DNA from 2 places in the Leifsonia sp. 10N434 genome. Region 2 is predicted to be linked to the other one. Evidence: predicted binding sites of a transcription regulator. Region 2 holds the regulator's gene; the other holds the start of a gene.
What was found. Region 2 encodes LexA, which represses DNA repair genes until DNA is damaged. Its sites were predicted from a motif close to TCGAACANNTGTTCGA; they were not measured.
Positions count from the first base shown of each region.

Region 1: the regulator LexA is predicted to act here: its motif matches at 1,533-1,548, upstream of uvrA (excinuclease ABC subunit UvrA).

Region 1 covers NZ_JBFTHV010000002.1:184,086-187,292, reverse strand. The annotation lists gene uvrA (excinuclease ABC subunit UvrA) at 1-1,476, opposite strand, end outside; gene AC1DB1_RS06510 (hypothetical protein) at 1,621-2,217, opposite strand; gene AC1DB1_RS06505 (DUF58 domain-containing protein) at 2,214-3,207, opposite strand, start outside.
Region 2 covers NZ_JBFTHV010000008.1:54,685-57,891, forward strand. The annotation lists gene metE (5-methyltetrahydropteroyltriglutamate--homocysteine S-methyltransferase) at 1-987, shown strand, start outside; gene AC1DB1_RS17560 (metallopeptidase family protein) at 1,200-1,550, shown strand; gene lexA (transcriptional repressor LexA) at 1,643-2,356, opposite strand; gene AC1DB1_RS17570 (LysM peptidoglycan-binding domain-containing protein) at 2,596-2,964, shown strand; gene AC1DB1_RS17575 (histidinol-phosphate transaminase) at 3,087-3,207, shown strand, end outside.

The sequences.
Region 1 (3,207 bases), on a different contig from region 2:
CAGGTTGAGGTAGTTGAGCCCGACCTGGATCAGGAAGTCGAGACGCACCTTGATCTCGCGCAGCACCTGTGCGGCGATCTTCTCCTCGCGCTCGGTGAGGTGCAGCTTGTCCATGAAGCCACGGGCGTCGCTGAGGCTCAGCTCCGCCGCGTCGGCGATGCTCGCGCCGTGCACGAGAACCGCGAGGACCTCCGGCTTGAGCCGCTTGCCGCCGCACACCGGGCACGGCACCTCACGAAGGTACTCGGCCCAGCGGGCGCGCTGCGTGTCGGTCTCGGCCTGCAGGTACTGGCGCTCGATGTAGGGGACGACGCCTTCGAACCCCGAGGTGTAGCTCATCTCGCGGCCGTAGCGGTTCTTCCACTTGACCTTGACCTCGAAGTTGTCGCCGCGCATCACGGCCTCGCGCACCTGCTGGCTGAGCTTGCGCCACGGGGTCTTCAGCGAGAACTTGAGGTCGCGGGCGAGGCCGTCGAGCAGCTTCTCGTAGTAGTTGAAGAGCCCCTTGCCCTGGGTGGTCCAGGGGATGATGACGCCTTCGGCGATGCTCAGGTCGTCGTCGCCGAGCAGCAGATCCTCGTCGACCGACATGCGCGTGCCGAGGCCGGAGCACTCGGGGCACGCACCGAACGGCGCGTTGAACGAGAAGGTGCGCGGCTCGATCTCGGTGAGCTGGATGGGGTGGTTGTTCGGGCACGACAGCTTCTCGCTGAACGTGCGCCACGCGTCCGGGCCCTCTTCGTCGACGAAGTTGATCTGGACCAGGCCGTCGGTGAGACGGAGCGCCGTCTCGAGCGAGTCCGTGAGACGGGTCAGCAGCTCCGGCCCGGCGACCAGGCGGTCGACCACGACGGAGATGTCGTGCTTGTACTGCTTCTTCAGCACGGGCGGATCGCTGAGCTGGATCTGCTCGCCGTCGACGATCGCACGCGAGTATCCGCTCGCCGCGAGCTCCTTGAAGAGGTCGACGAACTCGCCCTTCTTCTGCGAGACGACGGGGCTGAGCACCTGATAACGGGTGCCGGGCTCGAGCTCCATGAGCTGGTCGGCGATCTGCTGCACGGTCTGCCGCTGGATGGGCTCGCCGCAGATCGGGCAGTGCGGAACACCGATGCGCGCCCAGAGCAGACGCATGTAGTCGTAGATCTCAGTTATCGTGCCGACGGTCGACCGCGGGTTGCGGTTGGTGGACTTCTGGTCGATCGACACCGCCGGGCTGAGACCCTCGATGAAGTCGACGTCGGGCCGGTCGACCTGGCCCAGGAACTGACGCGCATATGCGGACAGCGACTCGACGTAGCGGCGCTGCCCCTCCGCGAAGATCGTGTCGAAGGCGAGGGACGACTTGCCCGAGCCCGACAGGCCCGTGAAGACGACCAGCGAATCGCGTGGGATCTCGAGGTCGACATTGTGCAGATTGTGCACGCGTGCGCCCCGGACGCTGAGGTGGGATCCGGTCACCTTACTGATACTCACTCGATCAATTCTCCGCTAGTTGTGGGTGGTGCCTGGCCGTGTTCGCCGAGCGCGCATCGAAGATATGTTCGATTCTAACCGATGGGGCGCACACGGGACCCCGGGCACGCGGCGAGTCTATGCCGCACCACCGACATTGCAAGGTCAGTCCCGGGGCCTCCGGAGGAGCGGCCCCGCGAGCGCGATCACCAGGACCACGAGAGCCGCCGCCGAGACCGCCGCCAGCCAGAGCACGGATGCCCGCGAGAACGCCGTCGTCAGCGCTAGCGCGCCGGCCGCGACGAGCTGCACCGGCGCCTGGATCAGCAGGAAGCGCCGCGCACTCGGCCCCAGTGACGCCGGATGGACGAGGGCGCGCGGGCTCACCACGAGCATCCACGACGCGAGCACGTGAAGCGCATGCGCGCCCGCGATCAGCACGTAGGGTCGCCAGTCACCCACGGACTGATCGCGAAGGAGCACCGTGAACGCCAGGAGCCCGATGAGGAACCACGCGGTCAGCCAGCGCGGCATCGCGATCGCGAGCGCCGCGAGCACGAGGGCGACAGCCACCCATTGGGTCTCGGCCTCCGCCAGGCAGAGCGCGACTGCGACGGCACCGAAGGCCACGCGCAACCACCAGCCGGGGAAGACGCGTCCGATCCCGAGCGCGGATTCCACCGCGACCGCGTCGCCGGCCCGCGGCGCAGCCGGCGCATCCGGCGCGCCCGGTACGACAGGGCCCTCCGTCGCGCGGGTCATCGCGGCCGCCTGGGCATGCTCAGCTCGCGGAGCCGCGCACCACGGGTGTCGCCCGCCTCGTCCTGCCATCGCATCACGTCGATGCCGCCGGCCGCGAGCCTCCGGAACCGCAGAGTGCGCTCCAGCTCGACCACCCGGAGCGCCACGCGGTCGCGCGGAGTGAGATCCGAGGTGAGCCGGTCCGGCAGCGTGTCGACGGCGATCACCCGATGCCCGGCGGCGCGCCAGACGAGGGCGAGGCCGAGTGCCTGCTCGTCGAGGAACGTCGACAGCACGAAGACGAGCGCGCCCGGTGCGAGCACGGGCGCGCGGACGCGCTCCGTGGCGATGCCGCGCGGCCCGGTCCGGGCGACGGCGCGGAGCACGCGCTGAAGATGCCGGGAACCCGAGCGCGGCGGGATCCCCCGGCGGGCGTCCGCCAGGTCGTCGAACCCGACCCGGTCGCCGGCCGCCGCGTACGCGCTCGCCAGGCTGGCCGCCGCCTCGCGGGCGAGATCCTGCGAGCCGATACCGGGGCGGGGGTACGCCGCCGCCCAGTCCGCGACCCGGCCCGTGAGGTCGTCGCGGCTGTCGATGACGAACTGGATCGCCGCATCCGACGTCGCCATCGTTCGCCTGACGTAGAGCTCCCCCGCAGTCTGCGCCCGGCGCGCTGTCGCCTTCCAGTCGATGCGTCGCAGGCGATCCCCGGCCGCGAACAGCCCGACGTCGCGGAACTCGCCGCCGTCCCCGGGGCGTGCCGAATCGTGTGGTCCGGTGAGTCCGATCAGGCGCGACGGGAGCGGCAGGCTGCGTACGGCCCGCACGCGCGGCGCCACGACGCGTTCCGCAGTGACGGGTGGTGTCGGCTCGGTGACGATCGCGGCATCGGCGCCGATCATCCTGGTCTCGACGGAGACCAGGCGCTGAGGGCCGGAATGCCCCGCTGTCAGGGTTCCAGTGAGGCGCTCGGCACGGCGACGGGACACCACCGCGTCGATCGGCGGCTGC
Region 2 (3,207 bases):
ATCGGCTCGTTCCCGCAGACCGGCGACATCCGCCGTGCCCGCGCACAGCTCGCGAAGGGTCTCATCTCCGAGGCCGAGTACCTCGGCCGGATGCAGGCCGAGATCAAGCGCGTCGTCGACCTGCAGGAGGAGATCGGCATCGACGTCATCGTGCACGGCGAGCCCGAGCGCAACGACATGGTGCAGTACTTCGCCGAGAACCTCGACGGCTTCGCGGTGACGCAGAACGGCTGGGTGCAGTCGTACGGCAGCCGCTGCACGCGTCCGTCGATCCTGTGGGGCGACGTGTCGCGGCCGAAGCCGATCACGGTCGAATGGTCGACCTACACGCAGACCCTCACGGCCAAGCCGGTCAAGGGGATGTTGACCGGACCGGTCACGATCCTCGCCTGGTCGTTCGTGCGCGACGACCAGGCGCTGGGCGACACCGCCCGCCAGGTCGCGCTCGCCCTGCGCGACGAGATCGCGGACCTGGAGTCGGCGGGCATCCGGATCGTGCAGGTCGACGAGCCGGCACTGCGCGAGCTGCTCCCGCTGAAGAAGAAGGACCACGCGGACTACCTCGACTGGTCGGTCGGGTCGTTCCGGCTCGCGACCGCCGGGGTGCGCGACGAGACGCAGATCCACACCCACCTCTGCTACTCGGAGTTCGGGGTCGTCATCGACGCCATCCGCAACCTCGACGCCGACGTGACGAGCATCGAGGCGGCGCGGTCGCGCATGGAGGTCGTGCACGACATCCAGACCTCGGGCTTCGAGCACGGGATCGGCCCGGGCGTCTACGACATCCACTCGCCGCGTGTTCCGAGCGTGGCCGAGGTCACCGAGCTGCTCGAGACCGCGCTGAGCGCGATCCCGGGACGCCAGCTCTGGGTGAACCCGGACTGCGGCCTCAAGACCCGCGGCTACGACGAGACCGTGGCGTCGCTCACGAACATCTTGACGGCGACGCGGGCCGTGCGCGAGAAGGCGGGCGTGCCCGCCTAGGCGGGTCGCCGGTCTCAGCTCGGTAGAGCTCAGCTCGCTGCAGCTCAGCTCGCTACACAACTCCGGAACCTCGGCCCGCCATTGGGTCGGAGTTCCGGAGTTGTGCGCGTTCGGGCAGCGTGTCGACTCCGGCATCCGGAATTGCGGACCGGCGGAACGGCGGGACGGCGGGACGGCGGCCGCGCAGCCTCGTGGCCGAGGAGAATGGCGGCATGGTCGAGATCTCGGACGCGGACTTCGAAGCGATGGTCGGCGATGTCTTCGACGCGCTGCCGGAGGACATGGTCGGACCGCTCGAGAACGTCGCCGTGCTGATCGAGAACCAGCCACCGGATGCGCGGCCGCGCCTGTACGGCCTGTACAGCGGTCATCCGCTCACCCGTCGCGGCGTCTACGGGTTCGGGGAGCTGCCGGATCGGATCACGCTCTACAAGAACAACCTCGCTGCGAACAGCGCAGACCTGACCGAGCTGCGCGCACGCGTGCGGGTCACCCTCGTGCACGAGATCGGGCACTACTTCGGGCTGGACGACGCCCGGCTGCGGGAGCTCGGCTGGGCGTGACCGGGCGCGCCGGTCGTGCGGAAGCGCGGCACCGCCCTCGTCGGTCGTGCGTTAGCGCACGACCCGCGGGCGTCAGGCGGCGCGCGGTGGCGTCAGACGGCGCGCAGCACCGCCACGACCTTGCCGAGCACCTCGGCGTAGTCGCCGAGGATCGGCTCGAAGTTCGAGTTGCGCGGGAGGAGCCACGTGTGGCCGTCGCGCTGACGGAAGACCTTGACCGTCGCCTCTTCGTCGAGCATGGCCGCGACGATGTCGCCGTTCTCCGCCGTCTTCTGGGTGCGGACCACGACCCAGTCGCCGTCGCAGATCGCCGCGTCGATCATCGATTCTCCGACGACCTTCAGCATGAAGAGTTCGCCGTTGCCCACGAGCTGGCGGGGGAGGGGGAACACCTCTTCGACCTGCTGCTCGGCGGTGATCGGCACGCCGGCGGCGATGCGGCCGACGAGAGGGACCATGGCGGCGTCGCCGACGGGCGTCTGGTTCTCGAAGTCGACGGACTCGGATGATGAGGACGGGAGGTCGATGAGGATCTCGAGGGCGCGGGGGCGGTTCGGGTCGCGGCGCAGGTAGCCGCTCAGCTCGAGCTGGTTGAGCTGGTGGGTCACGCTGGAGAGGGAGGAGAGGCCGACCGCGTCGCCGATCTCGCGCATGCTCGGCGGATAGCCCCGCTGGCTCACGGAACGGCCGATCACGTCGAGGATGGCGAGCTGTTTCTCGCTCAGGTTCTTGCGCCGGCGCGTGCCGCCGCGCTCGCGTCCTGCCTGGTTGTCGTTCGACACAGTCGTCCCTTCGTGACCCGCCATCGCATCCGGCCCGCCCGAATGTCGGTGGTGCCTGGTTGAGTGAACTCCAGACAATCGAAACTGTATCCACGATGCAGCGGCAAAACAAACATGTGTTCGAGTGTGTCTCGATATTCGTGTGAAAATCAGCCGCGATATCGCGCTTGAGGTTTCGAACATTCGAAGATATATTCGGAACACAGCTTCGCATCCGGTCTGCCGGCCAAGCGCCGGGTGCGGAATCTTAGGAGGTCACGACCGTGAGCACAGCAGCAGTCACCATGACGCCGTCGAGTTTCGACATGCCGGCGGGAGCCCGCACCCGCCTCCGCCTCACCCGACGCGGGCGCGCAGTCCTCACGACCCTCGCGTCCGTCCCGCTCGTCATCGGAGCCCTGCTTTTCGCGCTCAACAGCGGCGGCGCGGTGGCCACAGGCGATCAGACGCACGTGACGTTCCAGCAGGTCACCGTGCAGTCCGGTCAGTCCCTCTGGAGCATCGCCGAGAAGGTGGCGCCGGGTGCCGACCCGCGCGACGTCATCGCCGACATCGTCTCGCTCAACCAGCTCGACTCGGCTGTGGTCTCGCCCGGCCAGCGCATCGCCATCCCGACGCAGTACTCGCACTGACCTTCGGGTGCCGCGCACGGAACTCCGGGTGGCTCGTCGTGACCTTCGGGTCGAAGTGGCGAGCTCAGGTGGGCAGCAGCAAGACGACGTAACCATCCTGTAGGCGGAACTACCATTGAGGGGTGACTTCCCTCTCTGATCTGCCGATTCGCGATGATTTGCGGGGCAAGACCCCGTATGGCGCTCCACAGAAAGTCGTTCCTGTGGCGCTGAACGTGAACGAGAACACGCATCCGGTTCCGG